4 regions of the Leptolyngbya sp. NK1-12 genome follow, and region 2 is predicted to be linked to each of the others. Evidence: riboswitches for the same ligand, from Rfam matches in the RefSeq annotation. Region 2 holds a riboswitch; each other region holds the start of a gene.
What was found. A riboswitch is a leader RNA that binds a small molecule or an ion and turns the genes downstream of it on or off. The one in region 2 is predicted to bind cobalamin.
Positions count from the first base shown of each region.

Region 1: another riboswitch for cobalamin. It lies ahead of HJG54_RS34500 (CbtB domain-containing protein); the one in region 2 lies ahead of HJG54_RS21300 (sirohydrochlorin chelatase).
Region 3: another riboswitch for cobalamin. It lies ahead of HJG54_RS16630 (DUF1636 domain-containing protein); the one in region 2 lies ahead of HJG54_RS21300 (sirohydrochlorin chelatase).
Region 4: another riboswitch for cobalamin. It lies ahead of HJG54_RS12050 (HupE/UreJ family protein); the one in region 2 lies ahead of HJG54_RS21300 (sirohydrochlorin chelatase).

Region 1 is NZ_CP053588.1:2,835-7,223, forward strand. It holds gene HJG54_RS34485 (ZIP family metal transporter) at 1-36, opposite strand, end outside; gene HJG54_RS34490 (multicopper oxidase domain-containing protein) at 33-1,121, opposite strand; gene HJG54_RS34495 (YnfA family protein) at 1,246-1,569, opposite strand; cobalamin riboswitch at 1,679-1,822, shown strand; gene HJG54_RS34500 (CbtB domain-containing protein) at 1,845-2,033, shown strand; gene HJG54_RS34505 (hypothetical protein) at 2,071-3,201, shown strand; gene HJG54_RS34510 (ZIP family metal transporter) at 3,685-4,389, opposite strand, start outside.
Region 2 is NZ_CP053586.1:5,021,946-5,026,334, reverse strand. It holds gene sipA (regulatory protein SipA) at 1-46, opposite strand, end outside; gene HJG54_RS21300 (sirohydrochlorin chelatase) at 225-1,346, opposite strand; cobalamin riboswitch at 1,383-1,581, opposite strand; gene HJG54_RS21295 (hypothetical protein) at 1,613-1,831, opposite strand; gene HJG54_RS21290 (MarC family protein) at 2,383-3,009, shown strand; gene ychF (redox-regulated ATPase YchF) at 3,264-4,355, shown strand; gene HJG54_RS21280 (Rpn family recombination-promoting nuclease/putative transposase) at 4,378-4,389, shown strand, end outside.
Region 3 is NZ_CP053586.1:3,923,028-3,927,416, reverse strand. It holds gene HJG54_RS16650 (transposase) at 1-104, shown strand, start outside; gene HJG54_RS16645 (hypothetical protein) at 229-393, opposite strand; gene HJG54_RS16640 (hypothetical protein) at 427-1,014, shown strand; gene HJG54_RS16635 (EcsC family protein) at 1,147-1,866, shown strand; cobalamin riboswitch at 1,945-2,094, shown strand; gene HJG54_RS16630 (DUF1636 domain-containing protein) at 2,594-2,989, shown strand; gene HJG54_RS16625 (LysR family transcriptional regulator) at 3,175-4,083, shown strand; gene HJG54_RS16620 (hypothetical protein) at 4,098-4,389, opposite strand, start outside.
Region 4 is NZ_CP053586.1:2,866,154-2,870,542, reverse strand. It holds gene HJG54_RS12060 (hypothetical protein) at 1-92, shown strand, start outside; gene HJG54_RS12055 (glutamate-5-semialdehyde dehydrogenase) at 71-1,372, shown strand; gene HJG54_RS12050 (HupE/UreJ family protein) at 1,417-2,109, opposite strand; cobalamin riboswitch at 2,127-2,342, opposite strand; gene HJG54_RS12045 (histidine phosphatase family protein) at 2,609-3,352, shown strand; gene HJG54_RS12040 (isochorismatase) at 3,357-4,388, opposite strand.

The DNA of each region.
Region 1 (4,389 bases), on a different replicon from region 2:
GAGCGGCAAGATAATCCAGAGCCACGTCTTTCTCATGCCACCACCTCAAACGCGCTCATCCAACCCAGTTCCAAAAATTCTGACTGGTGAGCATGAAACATATAAATGCCTGGTTCATGCTCCTGGAATGTAAATTCCAAAATGCCCCGCTGAGCTTGGCATTGCATGACTGTATCAACCGTTCGTAGCGTCGGTATTAATGTGGTGCCGTGGTCGTAGTAATCAAAAAAATTTCCGTGGAGATGAAAAGAGTTGATCGGGTCAAACTCAGTGACATTAATTAAATACACTCTCACTGGACGATCGCGCTCGATCCGAATCGGGCGTTTCATAAATTCATGCGGAATCGTATTGACAGCGTAGAATTCGTTTTCGTCATCAAAATTAGTGTCAAACGCATTCATCACCATCAGAAACTCTTGCCACCTGGCATTTTGCGGAGTGCCGAGTAACCGAGACTGAGCTTTTTCTTGTTGATCAGGATGTCGTTGAGGGTCAGGATCGATAATAAACGCGCCGTAGAGTCCCTTGTGCAGGTGTCGTTTAAATGGCGCAGAGTGACAGTGATAAAGGTGACAGCCAAAGGGTTTGGCATCAAACTCATACACTACCTCCTGTTGAGGAAATGCTTCGAGCGTACCCGGAACCCCGTCCTGCCGCGCTGAGTGAATACCGTGAAAATGAAGCGTGTGGGGATGAACACCTGGATTTTTGAAGCGAATCCGGATGCGATCGCCCTCTGTCACGCGCAGTGTGGGACCCGGAACGCGCCCATTATAGGTCCAGGCAGGGTAAACCACTCCAGGGGCAATCTCAACTTCCTGTTCTGCAATTGAGATTTCAAACTCGCGCAACGTCTTGCCATCAGGCAATTGCGAGACGTTTCCTACCTCCCAATCCGTCAAGATCGCTTGTGGGTCAAACCCATTGCGGGAATTGTCTACATCTCCCATCGTCATACTGCCTCCATGCATCGGCACAGAATGACCTGAAGGGATGCCAGTGTCCGCAGACGCGAGAGTTTGGGCAAAAACACTGTTGGGCAGAAGCTTACCCAGTAATGCCCCAACACCCAATACACCACCACCAATGAGCGATCGCCGTTTGAGGCTCAAATCCATAGTCCCTTCTTTTCATATTTCTTTCATAATTCCACAAGTTAGCGCACTTTGATTGGTTTTAGCCATTAAAGTTTGTAAGCGAAGTGGACTAGCAAATGCTCATACTTTTAGTAGAGAGAAACTATTAAGCTCTGGGTGCATACATCATCACCAGAACACCCACTAAGACAATGGCGGCTCCGACCCAATCCAGGCGATCGGGCACAATTTTGTCTACCTGCCAGCCCCACATGATGGAAAGAATAATGAAAACTCCACCATAGGCAGCATAGGCTCGACCAAAGCTTGCAGGTTGAAGGGTTGCAGCAAAGCCATAAGCTGTGAGTAAAACGATTCCACTTAATGCAAGCCAGCCGCTCCTTCCTTCGCGTATCCACAGCCAGACGAGGTATCCGCCACCAATTTCGCATAAACCAGATAACACAAAATAGAAAAGGGATTGGAGCATAGTCTTCAAGTCCTTACTGCCGAGGGTTAGCCCCAGCGTAAACCCAAACAGCGATCGCATCAGTACTTAATAATTCTAAATTTTTCTCACCAAGATCATAAAACTGTTGTATAGTCCTGAAGCAATCGGTTCTGACGGGGAGCAGCCGCCAGACGCGAGGGGGAAAGAGTAGTGCAAATCTACCGCTGTCCCGCAACTGTGAGGAGAATCAACACTCTAAGTCAGGATGCCCGCCGATACTTAGTCCCATAAGTCAATTAATCTGCGAGGTACAGATGATGGTTAGTTCTACTTCTCTTTGGAGACGCACCAAACAAGTTACGCTTTCAGTTCCGATTCAGGTGGCTTTGCTGACTAGTTTATGTGCGCTTATTCTCTGGACGCTGTATTTCAGTACCTATCCGCCTGTACATGACGCTTTGCACACGACACGACATGGTACGGCGGCAGTTGCCTGTCATTAAAGTCATTACAGTGTGATCCAGACTTAGAGAATTTGTCATGAAAAATTTGAAGTATGTTGGCGTGGCTTTAGCAGCCAGCCTTGTTTGTGTATTCCTCTGGTTTAATCCTCTTCCTTCCCATGCGTCTCAGCCTAGTGTGCTGTTGCAGACTGAACCGTTTTTGAGCCAAGTGGTTCCTGACGAAGCGCCCGTTCGGATTGCGTTGCAAGCAGTTGATGCAACGGGGCAGCCCTTATCAAATGTGCAGTTTCAACTGCAACTTTCAACCCCTGTCAAAACCCCTTGGTTCACCTCTGACTTCCCAGTTGTGGAAGGAACTCAATTGCTCGAACTCAGTGCAAAAGCTCCTAGCGGGAAACTAGAGTTTGAACAAGTGATGCCAATTCGGGGAGACTACACTCTCAAGGCTCAAGTAGAACCTCTTGTCGCGGGTGCATTTGAGCCATTCGAGCAATCGTTGCAGCTTTCAGTGCCTGAAAATACTACGAAGTATAGAAATGCTGCTATTTTGATTGGCATTCTAATGATCGTTGGAGTTGCTAGCGGCTGGGTAATTGGAGGTGATCAGACAGTTCGAGACGGTGAGGTTGCGCCTCAACCCATACGACTACTGCTGAGTGCTGCTACAGTTGTTGCGATCGCGGTTCTTTTATTTGTCAATATTAATGCGGAACTTGCAGCTGCTCATAGTCATGGGGAAATGCAATCTGTAACAGCTTCACCTGTACAGAAATCAGAAGATTTTGAGATTCGTTTGTCGGGCGATCAGCAGGCAATAGTCGGACAGCTTGCAAGCCAAACCATTCAAGTTGTCAATGCGAAAACTGGCAATCCCGAAGCAGACATTATTGTCAATGTGGAAGCAATTGCGCTTAAGGATAATAAACAGATGTTTGCCTATTACGGCAGAACAAACAACCAGGGTAACTTAACTTGGAAGGAGCAATTTTTCGATGGCGCACCTCATCAAGTTGTGGCAAAAATTGCACCTCCTAGTAGTTTGACATTACGGGTGAGCCACGAAGTAGAAGTCGAAGGAATTGCACCTCCTCTCTATATTCGGTTTATCTCGCTCAGTTACTACACGGGAATTTTTGTTCTAAGTTTGTTAGCTGGCGTTTGGTTACATCGACAGTCTTCTCGTCCAGTTGGACTGTTTGGTCGTTAAACTGCCTACGCTTAAAGTTAAGCCGTCTAACAACCCAGTTAGTCTAAGAACCATTGCTCTACTGATACTCCTTATTCGTAAGCAATGGTTTTGGTCATTGCTGAATCAGCCTATGAAACGGTTTCTGGAAGCCTTCTCTGTCCTCAATCCAACGAAATCATAGTGTCATTCAGCAATGCCTGGTTTTGGTCATTGCTTAGATTGGAGAGGTTTTATGCATCGCCAACATAATGCCAGTAGTACAATCGCTTTCTTCCTCACCATCTTTCTCCTAGTCTTTCCTGCCAATGCTCATAAACCTGAGATTTCGGGCGACGTTGCTGGAACTTTGCATATTGCTATCTATGCAGCCTTACTCCACTGGGGTTCTCGATAACATGAATTTAAGTGATGGCAAGTTTTTGCTCTCGCTAGTATTCTTTCGGTCTACTTGGGTGTTATGTTCCTTTGGGTTCTTATTGTTATCTAACGGCAAAGGCTAAGTTACCCCAGAAACGCTGACAACAGCCCAAACAGCGCAAAACCACCTAAAAAGAGCAGCGTTGCAAACCGGGCTTCACCGTCTTGATGGGCTTCTGGGATAATTTCCTCCACAACCAGGGTCGTGAGAATTCCAGCCGTGAAGGTCAACAACGCCATCTTGACTAGCTCAGATTGTCCGCGCATCCACCAGTAGCCGATCGTTGCTCCTACAAAAATAGGAATCACAAAAGCCGCCGCAATTTGAAACCGTTTACGACGGGGAACGCCCTGTCGCTTAAAGGCAATAATAGTAGCTAATCCTTCTGGTACATCCGCTGGAATCTGACCTAACGCAAGCAGTAATCCTAACTCAGTGGCGATCGTTGAACCTGTTCCAATCATCACCCCATCGGTAAACAGGTCGATCGCCACCCCTAAAAAAATCATCCAGGGTCCAACATTAACATCACCACTGCCAAATCGAGTTTTAACCAGTTGTGTGACTTGATCAATTGCAACGAAGAAAAGCCCACCTGCCACAAAGGAAGATACAGTCATTAAGGGTGCATCCACTCGCAGAGATTCCGGAATCAGTTCCAAGGAAATGACGGCTACCACAACTCCTGTGGCAGCATGAAGTGCCAAACTGAGAGCGCGATCGGACGCATCAATCAACTCTGCGAGTATCCCCCCGGCAAAATTTCCCAGTGCGGGTAATGTGGCAAA
Region 2 (4,389 bases):
TCACTCGCACCCGATCGCCCACATTAAATTCTTTAGCATCAGACATAGTAAAAGGTTTAAGTTTTGAGTTAGGTCAGTGAGGAGGTCAGTGAACCAAATTGGTTAGCGCCTACATTCAGATCCTACAACGCTGACAATAAATGCTCACAAATGTCTTGCCGGTGGTAGACAGAGCGAAGTACGCCACATACCAACTCAAAACTCAAAACTTTTCTTACGGTTTCTTACGGTACTTGCCAGATGCGTTGATGATATTGCTCTGGCTCAGCGTAGGGGTCGCTAGCCGGATGGTCATGACTGTGCGCGTGGTCATGACTGTGGGCATGGCGATCACCATGAGAGGGGTTGTGGCTATGGGAGCGCGGGCTATCGGAGTGGTCGTGGTGGTGCGCATGGTCGTCGTGCGCGTGGTCATGATGGTGATGGCCACCCTGACCAACGGCAGCTAGACGGAACTTGCACATTTCGCAGTTCATCTGCACCTGCCCAAGCTGGGTTTCGATTTCGCGCTCCCGCAATACCTGAAATAGCTGGGGATGCAGCCCCATTTCCGGCAGGTAAACCATCGAGATGTCTGGATATAACTCCTGCTGCTCTGCTGTAATCATGAAGATTTTCTTGACGAGTGCTCCTGTAAACAGGAAGTAGGGCAGGACAATAATTCGCTTTGGTTCGTATAGCCGAGCGCGACGGAAACCTTCCTCCAACCGGGGGTGGGTAATCCCAATAAAGCAGGTTTCCACGGTTTGATAGCCGCTGCCTTCCCAGAGCATACGCGCCATTTTGAACACATCGCCATTGGCATCCGGATCGCTGGAACCACGCCCCACAAACAGCAGTACCGTATCTTGCCGAGCGATGCCTCTGGGGTTCCACTCTGGCCGGTCTAATTCCTCCAGCCGCGTGTGCCACAGGTCTAATAAGGCAGGAGTGATGCCAAAGTGGCGGCCATAGTGAAATTTCACTTGCGGATGGCGCAGGCGGGCGCGATCCAGTTCGTTCGTAACATCAAACTTGTTATGGCGAGCCGCGAACAGCAGAATTGGCAGTGCCGATAAATCGGTGTAGCCCAGCTCAACGCATTGGTCAACTCCTTGCTGAATCGTGGGTTCGGTTAGCTCCAAGAAGCAGGGAATTACCGGACGGGACGAATCGAGCGCTTGATAGGCAGTGGCAAAATCGAGCAGACCCTGGCGTCCTTCTAGATCCCGGCTCCCATGCCCAATCAACAGGACAGGACGCTGGAGCGGCAGTGGCGACAGCTCTATCGAGTCATTAGACTGCATGAAGGGCAAGGTGTCAGCCGGGAACACCTGAATCAACTGATTACTATTAGTAAAAGTCATGGAGAGAGCGGACTCCTTCCCTGTGCAACGCAGGAAATAGAGTGAAAAAGCAGCAAGACGGTGTTCTGGCTTAAAAAAGTTTTGAGTTTTGAGTTTTGAGTTTTGAATGACTAACTTAGAACTTAAAACTTAGAACCTAAAACTTTTCTCACAGTTGCGGCACAGCGTTGGCATTACACCAAACTTTCCCGCTCAAGCTACTGTTCACGTTTGCTCCGCTATCTTATCTCATCGCCTGTAGCTAAACATACCTGGGGAGGGGATACTTACCAGCGGACATTGGTTTTGGAGCGGCTCGACGGTGGTAAGGTTGGCCGAACAGACGGCTGAGGAAAAGCTTGAAACTGAGGCGGAGTGGACGGAGCACCATCCGAAAGGATGCGAGCAATCACCGGTACAGCGCTGAACAACGCCACTGTTCCGCAGGCAGATAGAGCAAACAGGCTAACTGCCAGCAACTTTGCCTTGACGGACTGAAGACTCATTGATGCAATACTCCCTTCGTCTCTGCGTTTCTAGTTGAGCATCTAGACAAGTACGGATTCAGCCGACTGCCAGATTTAGCTCTGGATTTAGCTCTCGAAAATAGATATGGCTTAGGAAGCCACGATTTAGCTCAGATGCGCTCTATATAAGTTTACTTGTTTGTTAAGTTTTTGTTACGTTATGTCTAGAAATCATTACATTTATTCGATCTTGTCTGGTCTTGTCCAGCCATGCTCCTGCCTTCTGTTGATTTGCCCTCGATTTGCCCATGGTTTGTCCACGGTTTGCCCATAATTTGCTCTAGTGAAATAGACGTTGATAGCTTGATCGGATTTTTGACCAGATTGAAGATTGGGGTGAACAAGTTGAGATGGCAGCAGCGGTTTGGATACAAAGTGTGATACTAAGTAATTCAACCAAACAATCAAGCCAGTGCGTTCGCATCGCCTGTGCAGAGCGCAAACATCTTGGCGTCAGCGAGACGTTTATAGGCCCTACAGGATCACCAAATTCAACTGACTCAAGCCCAAGGACTCTTTCCTCTACGTAAATGGATGTATCTCTGTTCGTCAGAGCGTTTATCGCCGTTTTTGTTTTAGCCGATGCACTGGGCAATGCGCCTGTATTTCTGGTTCTTACTAAAGGCATGGAGCCAGAGGAACGAAATGGCGTGATTACCCGGGCTGCGCTGGTGGCGACGGCGGTTTTAATCACCTTTACCCTGATCGGCCAGCCGATTCTCAATTACCTGCACATCAGCATGGCGTCGCTAGAAGTGGCTGGAGGCTTGCTGCTGCTACTGATTGCCCTAGATATGCTCCGAGGTAAACTAGATGAGCCGATTACCGAGCCGAATCGAGATGTGGCGATTACACCTCTGGCGCTGCCACTGCTGGCGGGTCCCGGCACCCTAACTACAGTCATGCTGCTGGTATCCGACGACAGTGGCAACCTCTACTCCAACTACATCAGCGTTGTGGCTGGCATTGTAGTGGCCATGCTGGTGACCTGGTTCATCATGCGGCAATCGGCTTTTATCGACCGCTGGATCGGAGCGGAAGGGGCCATTATTGCTACCCAACTCCTGGGCTTTCTCTTGGCGGCCCTAGCGATTGAAATTGGCGTTGGCGGACTGAAAGAGCTATTTCTGGCCTCTGGGCCGATGGGGTGGGGGTAGGGGAGTTTTGAGTTTTAAGTTTTGAGTTTTAAGTTTTGAGTTTGCGTATTGGCGATGGGCTGCCGTTGAGCAGAGCGCGTAGTTTTGAGTTCTGTATACTCCTGTAGCTGGCTAGAACCATAAGGTCTATGTCTTGAAGTAGAATACCTAGCTCTTTTATGAAATCTAATGCGCTGCCCAACTCAAAACTCAAAACTCAAAACTAATAAAACCTGTCAAACTGAAGATTGGATTATTGTGCTTTGTAAACAGTCATGTTAAGAGCTGGAATTGTTGGACTACCCAATGTCGGAAAATCAACGCTGTTTAATGCGGTTGTGGCCAACGCGAAGGCCCAGGCAGCAAATTTTCCGTTTTGTACCATCGAGCCAAATGTGGGGGTGGTGGCGGTTCCGGATCAGCGGCTGCAGGTGCTAGCGCAGATTTCAGAGTCAGCAGAAATTGTTCCGGCTCGAATTGAGTTTGTCGATATCGCTGGATTGGTCAAGGGAGCCAGCAAGGGCGAAGGCTTGGGCAACCAGTTTCTGGCCAATATCCGTGAAGTCGATGCGATTGTGCATGTGGTGCGTTGCTTTGAGAACGATGACATTATCCATGTGTCAGGGTCGGTCGATCCAGTGCGCGACATTGAGGTGATTAATCTGGAGCTGGCCCTATCTGACTTGGCCCAAATCGAACGACGCATCGAACGCACGCGCAAGCAGGCTAAGACGAGCAAAGAGGCACAGGTGGAACTGGTAATTTTGGAAAAGCTGCAGGTTGCCCTCAACGAAGGGAAGCAAGCCCGCCAGGTAGCTTTGACTGACGAGGAAGAAGTGATTGTGAAACCACTGGGGCTACTCACACGCAAGCCCGTGATCTATGCAGCTAATGTCTCGGAAGACGATCTGGCTACAGGCAACGCATGGGTAGAGCAGGTGCGTGCTGTGGCGGTTCAGGATCAGGCCCAAGTGGTGGTGGTGTCAGCTCAGGTCGAGTCGGAGCTGATTGAGTTGCCTGAGGCAGACCGGGCTGAGTTCCTGGAGTCGCTGGGCGTCGAGGAAGGTGGTCTCCAGTCACTGATTCAGGCGACCTATGAGCTATTAGGACTGCGGACCTACTTTACGACGGGACCGAAAGAAACTCGCGCTTGGACGATCAAGGCAGGGATGCTGGCTCCCCAAGCGGCTGGCGTGATTCATACCGATTTTGAGCGGGGCTTCATCCGAGCCGAAACGGTTGCCTACGAGGATTTGGTGACTGCTGGTTCGATGAATGCAGCGAAAGAAAAAGGTTTGGTCCGCAGTGAGGGCAAAGAGTATCTCGTGCAGGAAGGCGATGTGATGCTGTTCCGCTTTAATGTATAGAACTGGTATGCAGTAAACGACGGTGCCTTTTGAC
Region 3 (4,389 bases), 1.1 Mb from region 2:
ATGAACCGAAATTGCAACCGAATTCGTTGGGTGCGATTGTTGGTCAATTCAAATCGGTCTGTACCAAACGGATCCGGGTCGCCGGGTTTTCTGAATTTGGATAGCAAACTCGATTTTATGACCGAATCATTCGGGATGAATCGGAACTGAACCGGATTCGTCGGTATATTCGGAATAATCCAAGCAACTGGAAGGCCGATCGACACCATTCGAGGGCTAGGGATTCTATTAGGTAGTTTTATCCAAATACAACCGAATAAATTCCTCTGCGGCCTCTGGGTTGATTTTCTCCAACGCATCCCGGATGGCCAAAATTGGATTACCCGCCGGATCGATGACCTCATTCACCCAGCGATGAATGTTGGAATGAGAGATGCCGATGATGGTAGCCAATTTGTTTTGAGAGATTTTGTAAGTTGTTAAAACTTGCTTCAGTCCTACACCTTTCGCAGCTATTTCGAGCTGCCCTATGAGCCGGATGATATCTTGGCTGAGTTTGGCTACCGGCTCCAACGAGCAGCGCTGAATTTGCCCCAGTCTACTGCTCCCGCCACCCAACTGCGGCTCCTCAAGGCCAAGCTAGAACAGCGCCTTACCTATGTCAGTTTGATCAGCGAAACGGCTCGTCGGGAAACTTTAATTGCGCCAATTCTCTTGGAAGCGGCTGAAGTCACAGGAGCACAGGTGCGAATCGAATATCTGCTGAATGTTAGTGAGGTGCTCAAGGGGTCACTCGACTATTATCTCTACCGCAATTCAAAAGTGATTGTACTGGAAGCCAGAAATGCCGACTTGGCAAGGGGATTTACTCAGCTAGCTGTAGAGTTAAGTGCGCTGGATCAGTGGTTAGAAAATGACCAACCGACCGTGTTAGGAGCCGTAACCACAGGCGACATCTGGCAGTTTGGACAACTTCATCGGCAAGAAAAGCTGATCATTCAAGGGATCAGGCTGTTTGTGATTTCCGATGAACTAGAGGCCGTCTTCGAGATCTTGCGGGCAGCGCTGGAGTAGCTGTTGACGAGAGCTATCACCAAAACATGGCGAGAACCATCGAAAGGTAGACGTGAACTGGAACCTATCTCCACTAGAGTGGACGGTATGATCGAGTAGTCCCACTTCGTTCTTCCAATTCCTACCTGCCCTATGTCAACCCCTAACAATCCAATTGACCAATTCAACCAGATGCTGACTGCGGTAACTACCACCGCCGAAACCACAATCATGCCGTTGCTACAGGAAATGCTGGAGCAGGGAACCGAGACTGTGGGCCGGATTGTTACCCCGATTGCCGAAAATCCGGTTGTACAATTCGCCACGAGGGTCCCAGGCGTCAACTGGTTGATGGCGGCTTTGGGGCAGGTGAACGTGGAAAAGGTGGAGCGGGAGGTGGCGGCCCTACGACAACAGTATCCGCTGGAAACATCGGGTGAGATAGCGCAGCGGATTATTGCCGATACTGCCATGAAGGCAGCTGGAGCCGGTCTAGTCACGAACGTTATACCGCCTGCTGCGATTAGTCTGTTGGCCCTTGATATTGCAGCGGTAACTGCTCTACAGGCCGATATGGTCTATCGAATTGCGGCAGTATACGGGTTTTCGCTGCATGAGCCAACTCGACGCGGCGAAGTTTTGGCGATTTGGGGTTTATCCACCGGGGGATCAGGCGTGCTCAAGACCGGGTTGAGCTTGGTTGAAGCAATTCCGCTGGTTGGAGCGGGCATTGGGATTGCCAGTAACGCTGTGTTGATCTACTCCTTGGGGCAAATTGCCTATCGGTTTTATGAAGCGAAGCAAGCAGCCCTTGCCAAATCAGCTCAATCCAAACCAGAAGATGTAGTCAGTCACTCCGATACTCCGGTTTGATAGGCAAAGCGAATAAATTTATTGCAATCGTAAAGCCTGATGAATTCAGATACCCGTTATCCCGCATTGGTGGTATGGTGGTACTGCATTGAGATCGGTTCTGGTGGGGAACAGCCATCAGACGTAAGGGGGAAAATCCGGTGCAAGTCCGGTACTGTCCCGCAGCTGTGAAGGAAGGTGCAAGTAACTTTCCCAGTCAGAATGCCCGCCGATTTAATTCACCGTCTCTCATCTGCGAGGTATAGATGATCTTGACTTCTGCCTTACTTGCTAGTAACAAAATTCAAATCTGGCCTGCCTTACGGTCAGGGGAGCGCTGCACCATCTCTTTTTCAAAGTTTTTTGCACCAATCCGCGAGTAATAGAGCTAGTGCTATATTGAGCGATTACTTAATCGCTGCTTTTGGGCTGACAAATTCGGCTGCGATTAGTGAAGCAGGATGGGTAAATTAGTTATTCAGCATAGTTCACAGATCTATACCCTAGACGATGCAAGCTAATCAAGCAACATGTGCTTGCGTGTGTGCATAAGCATTCTGTCTGCCGCTAGCGAAAAATTGCCAACCGTTTGCTTAATCATCTGTCGCTTGATGATTTTTTTATTAGCTCTAGCCAGCTACTCAGATTGTTCAAGTCGATGCAGCAATGAAAATCAGCTAAAAATTGATCCAAAATTAATTAGAAGTTACACCTAGTTATCAGTTTTGTTTGTTCAATATCATCAACCATGACTCACCACACTTTGTTTGTTTGCACTCTTTGCCGATTTTCTGGAACCAATCAGCCACAGCCTGAATCCCATGGTGCTGGATTAAGTGGAGGCGAACAGCTCTTTAACCAGATCACGGCAGCAGTAAACGAGTGTGATTGGCGTGAGCGCATTCAGATTCAGCCAGTGCGCTGTATGGGCGTCTGTAGTCGCTCCTGTGTAGTAGCATTTGTGGCGGCTGAGAAACTGACCTTCATTTTTAGTGGCTTGTCGCCTCAGCAATCAATTCCAGAACTGATGCAGTTTGGCCGCCAATATACCCACCATCCAACCGGCAATGTGCCCTATGGAGAGCGGCCCGCCGCCATGAAACGCGGACTAGTAGCAGTATTACCGCCAGTACCGCCCGGTTGACCTGAATAAGCTAAAAGCTGCTCTATTGCCTACAAACATCGCACCGAAAACGGGCAGGATACCCGCACTAGCACTATCTTTATCTCATTGGGTGAATGACTGATCGTTTCCCTAGCCACATTCCCTAGCAAGCGGCAGTGGTACACTAGCAACCTCACTAGTAGGTCGTTGCTTAGGTGGTCGCTGTGCCCGTGAAAGCCAATCCTCAAAATCAAATGAAGCTATCCCAACTGCGGATTTTAGTCGCGGTTGCTGAGCATGAGAACTTCACGGAAGCGGCCCTGCATCTAGAGATCTCCCAGTCGGCAGTCAGCCATGCAATTGCAGCCCTAGAAGACCATTTGGGCGTGGTGTTGTTTCTGCGAGGCCGGCATGGAGCACATCTGACCCCGATTGGAGCCGAAATCGTCAAGCATGCCCGCGAAATTGTGCATCGGGCCGATCAGATTAGCAGAGCGGCTGAATTAGCGAGAGGATTGCAGGGCGGACAGGTGCGGATTGCCTCGTTTCGCAGTGTGGCAACCCATCTGCTGCCCTCCGTGATTGCCGATTTTCATCAGCGGTTTCCAGCCATTGCCGTTAGCCTCACCGAACATGATGATTACCCGCAAGTCGAGCAAGCCCTGCGCGAAGGACGAGCCGACATCGGTTTTACCTTAATTCCCGTACATGACAGCGATATTGCCGCCTGGGAAATTTTGAGGGATGAGTTTGTGGCCCTACTGCCTCCTAGCTTTCACCCCAAAGGCGAATCACTCTCCTGGCAAGACTTGGTGACTCAACCGCTGATCATGCCGCCTAGGAGCGATTTAATGATGCAGCAGTTGCACAATCACATAGAAGCACAGGGGTATCCGCTCCAGATTGGCTACGAGGTAGGAACCGATGCCACCATTGTCAGCCTAGTGGCACAGGGGTTAGGTGCGACAATTCTGCCTCGCCTAGCGGCTGAACCAATTCCGGCAGCAGTGCAGATTTATAGTTTGCCGGTACCCCTTTGGCGAGTGATTGGGGTAGCCGTCCTTGCAGAGGCTCTGCACCCGCCTGCAGTCTATGCATTTCTCGACATTCTTAAAAAGCGGAAAGCAGCTTGAGTTGCTGAAAACGCCTACAGCGTCTGATAGTGTCGTTCCTCTAGCCAAACGCGCATTTCATCCATCGATGCTTGCTGAACCGACTGGTTCGTCACCGGATCATAGGCATGCCAAACCACTTGGCCATTGCTGTCTTCATTGCGCCACACATGCGGTTCAGTCGAGGTGCTGAAATAAGCAACCAGACTTTGCCAGATGTGGTTTAACCGAGTTTTCAGCCTCAGAGATACAGCTTTAGAGACAGTGTTAGCCGACGGCTCAGTCAGAAATTCGAGTGCTTGGTATTCTTTCCAGCTCAGTTGCGAT
Region 4 (4,389 bases), 2.2 Mb from region 2:
CATTCAGCTCCAGCGTTACGTTTCGGGTAATTGCAGCATTGGTACTGTCGATGATGCTAGTCTTGATGCTATGGCTAGCTTGCAGACGTTAGACCAAGGCAGTAGTTCCTTGAACGCATCATCACCTGATCTCACCACGATTGCTCAACAGGCTCAACAGTCTTCTTTGGCGCTATCCGCCTTGCGAGGCATGGACCGGAGCCGTGCCCTACAGTTCATGGCCGAAGCGTTGCTAGACCGCCAGAATGACATTTTGGAGGCCAACACGCTAGATCTGGAAGCCAGCCGCGAGATGGCGATTCCGGAGCTGGTACTGGAATGGCTCAAGCTGACCCCAGAGCGCCTGCAAACCGCAGGGCAAATCCTCCAGCGATTATCCGAGCTGTCGGACCCGATTCAGCCGATTCTCAACACGCCGTCCTATCAGGTTGATCAGTGCCAGACCTACTGCCAGTTGATGCCGCTGGGGGTGATTGCCCTGATCTACGAAGCGCTGCCGGAATTGGGAGCGATTGCCGCCGGTATGTGTTTGCGCTCAGCCAATAGTCTGATCCTACGGGGCGGGGCCGAAGCCAGCCATTCTAATCAAATCATTGCCGAAACGCTGAAGCTGGCGATAGAAGATGCGGGGCTGCCGGGGGATTGTTTGCAGTTTTTGCCTGCCGAACAGGGCGATGTGATTCGGGAACTGGTGACGCTAGATCGCTATATTAATCTGGTGATTCCCTACGGTCGTTCTAGCTTGGTGCAGCAGGTGATCCGACAAGCAACGGCTCCCGTATTGCGGACCGCAATTGGCAACTGCTATCTCTACTGGTCGCCCACGGGCAGCCTCGATATCGCCCGCTGGATGATTCTAGACAGCCATCAGACCGAACCGGACCCGGTAAATGCGATTGAGAAGGTGCTGATTCACCGGCAACACAGCTCCACGGCCCTGACCATGCTCTGGAACAGCTTGAAGGATAAGGGCTTTCATCTACGCGGCGATGCAGAACTGGCCAGCGAATTTCCCGATATGTTCTCGATGGTGGCCGATGCGGCGGAATGGAATCGAGCCTATCTGAGCGATACAATCGCCTTCAAAGTCGTGGATAGTCTAGAAAGCGCGATTGCCTGGATCAATCAGCACAGTAGCGGCCACGCGGACTGTCTAGCCACCGAGTCCTACCAAGAAAGCCGCCAATTTGCCACCAGCATCAACAGCGCCATTGCCTATATCAACGCCTCTCCTCGCTTTCACCGCAACCCCAAACGCGGCACCCCGATTGCGCTAGGCATGTCGAATCAGAAAGGGCACCGCCGTGGGTTGATTAGCCTGGAATCCTTGACAACCGTGAAGTATATCGTTCAAGGAAACGGGATTAATTGATGCGATTAATTGATGCGATTAATTGATGCCTAGCCTGAGCCAACCTAAACTGGCAAAACCGTGGCTACAACCTGAGATGCGAAAAAGGCAATCCCAATCCCGCAAATCACCAGACCCGCCGAACGCAAATTCGCTGACTCGCGGCCCGGTTGCCGCAGCAGCCGACGACCTACCCAAAAGGCACTCAGGGCAATCAGAAGCTGAATTGCCGTAAATCCAATCAGATACGAAAGCAACGGCGTCATCTCAGCCCCAAAGATGGCCTCTCCGTAGGCATAGCCGTGGAATAGCCCCGCTAAGGCAGCTAACCCAGCGACCATCGGCAGACTCAGTTTGGTTTGCCGCACCAGTAAACTGCCAAACAGCAGAATCGACCCCGAAACTAGCAGCTCCACCGCCGGTAACGGTACCGAGATCAGATGTAAACCCGTGCCCAGCATGGCGGTCAGAATAAAGGCGATGGGAATCACCAGGCCCATTGGTTCGGTAGCAGCCAACAGCCCCACCGCGACTACAAAAGCCAGGTGATCCAGCCCAATCACTGGATGCGCCAACCCCGACAAAAATCCTTCGACAAAATTAGCCGGTAAGCGGCCTGCCATTGCATGGTGAGCCAGAACCGGCGTTGCCGTCAGCAAAAGACCTGCACTGCTAACCAGCGGCAGCGATAACTGACTGAGCCGGCTCCGTTTTCTAAGTTGAGAACCCATTGAACGACGCATTGAACTACGCACCATCCGTACCTCGCAGATGAAATGAACATGCCACGATTGGCGGGTGTTCTGGCTTGAAAAGTTTTGAGTTTTGAGTTTTGAGTTTTGAGTTGGTGATGCAAAACTTAAAACTCAAAACTCAAAACTCAAAACTCAAAACTTTCTCACAGCTGCGGGACAGCGGCAGACTGACACTGCACTTTCCCCCTTGCGTCTAGCGACTGCTCCCCGCTAGAACCAATCGAGTTTCCTGACTATATCACCTTGGGTGACGGCAAACTAGATTACGTCACAAACCGCACAATTCAGTGAAATGACGTAATAGAGCTTCATGATTCTCCTCAGCAAGCGCTTCAAAAAAAATCAAATTGGCCGTATGATTAACGCAAATTATTCTTAACAAGGTGAGCGGCTGAAAAAACAGTTTCTAGCTCAGACGCTTGTGCTGCGGCCAGGAAACTAGTCAGCTATTGCCTTGTTGCAGCTAACTCTAATGCCAAAAATAAGGTGCCAAAAAACGGTCATGGGAAGCAATAAGATCAAAATTTGGGTGGGTGTGGGCGTTTATTCCTTGCTGGGAGCAGTCCCTGCGGCAGTTGCATCATCAGACAGTCCGTCAGGACATGCGCAGCCACCCCAGGCTGAGATTTTGGTAGAGCAACGGTTAGCCCAAGGCGGCGAAGGCGGCGAAGGCGGTGAAGGGGCGACGCCAACCTTTCAAGATCGCTTGACCGGCGCTGATTTGGTGAATGCATTGCGGCAGGGTGGCTATGTGATTTACTTCCGCCATGCTCAAACCGAAAAAGACTACGCCGATCAAGTTTCCGCCACAATGGGCGATTGCTCAACCCAGCGGATGCTGAGTGAAGTGGGCTGGCAGCAGGCGAGGACGATTGGCAAAGCCTTTCAGAATCTGCAAATTCCCGTCGGTCAGGTCTACTCCAGCGAATACTGCCGCGCTTGGCAGACTGCCGATCTGGCCTTTGGCCGCTATGAAAAACGAGCCGCCCTCAACTTCCCTCCGGCAGAGGAGTACACCGAGGAGCAGGTGCAGCAGATGCGAGCTGCCGTCATGCCGATGCTGACCGCCCTACCTGCTAGCGGCACCAATACGGTAATTGTCGGCCATGATGATGTGTTTGAAGCCGCCACCGGAATTTACCCCGAACCGCAGGGCGTCGCCTATGTCGTCAAACCAGATGGACAAGGTGGGTTTGAGCTGGTCGCCAATCTGTTGCCGGAGGAGTGGGCGCAGCTATCCCAGTAGGCTTTTATAAACGGACCCAAGCCTCGATCGGTTCGGTGGATTTAACTAGATGCATCCCAGCCTCGGCAAAGCGCTGATAGGCCGCATCGGCCTGTTCGGTGAAGTCCACCACATCGGGCACCACCACTGCCGAGGTGCAATCCTCTAGCAGGTACACCTTTTGGGCCAGCTTCGGATCGGTGGCCTCAATTTCGTTCAGCAAATCGGCGACGGTCCAGGCGACACAGTGACTTTTGGCTTGACCGGCAATCACAATCGCATCGAAGCTGAGCAGCCGCTGCAAAAAGGCGCGATTTTCCTGGGCAATTGTCTGCTGGTTTTGATCTACCAATACTTCTGGCTTCAGGGCCGAGTAGTTTTCCGTCAGGGGATTGCCGCCCTTGATCTCAAACCGAGTTTGGCTGCCGCGAGCCAAATTGTGGAAAAAGCAGGCTTCTTCCACCGCAGAGACAATCGCATGCCCAATGCCACCCAGCATCGAATGGTAGGGCCAGATGGTCAGCAAATACTTGTTGGCTTGGCTGAGCTGACGCACGTAGTGGCGGGCATAGGTCTGTAGCTCGTCGTAGTCCTTCCCAAGATTGACGGCAACGGCGGGATTCACCTGCCAGCGGCCCTGCTCCAGATCTTCCAACGAAATCATCGCCATGGCAGGTGGATGGTTGCCCGCTTGGTCAATCCAAAATAGGGAATGGAAAATCTGGGCGGCGGTATGGGTATCCATTGTCAGGGCAATTTCAGTGATTTGGCCCAGGTTGCGGTAGATAAATTCACAGAGGCGGATGTTGTCCTCCACGGCTCCCATGCCAGAGCGTCCGCCCACAAACAGCTCGTAGCCCGGAATGCAGAAAGTATTTTGCACATCAATAGCCAGCAGACAAATGCGGCGCTTATCCTCAGCGGCAGGCCGAATCTGGTGTTGCTTGGCCCAAGCTTGGGCTTCGGCAGCTCGAACTTGATAGGGAACGCGCCAAACCTCAGCGACGCTGGAACGATCAAAATGAGCCGGAATGGGCAATTGGGTGGTTACGCTCATG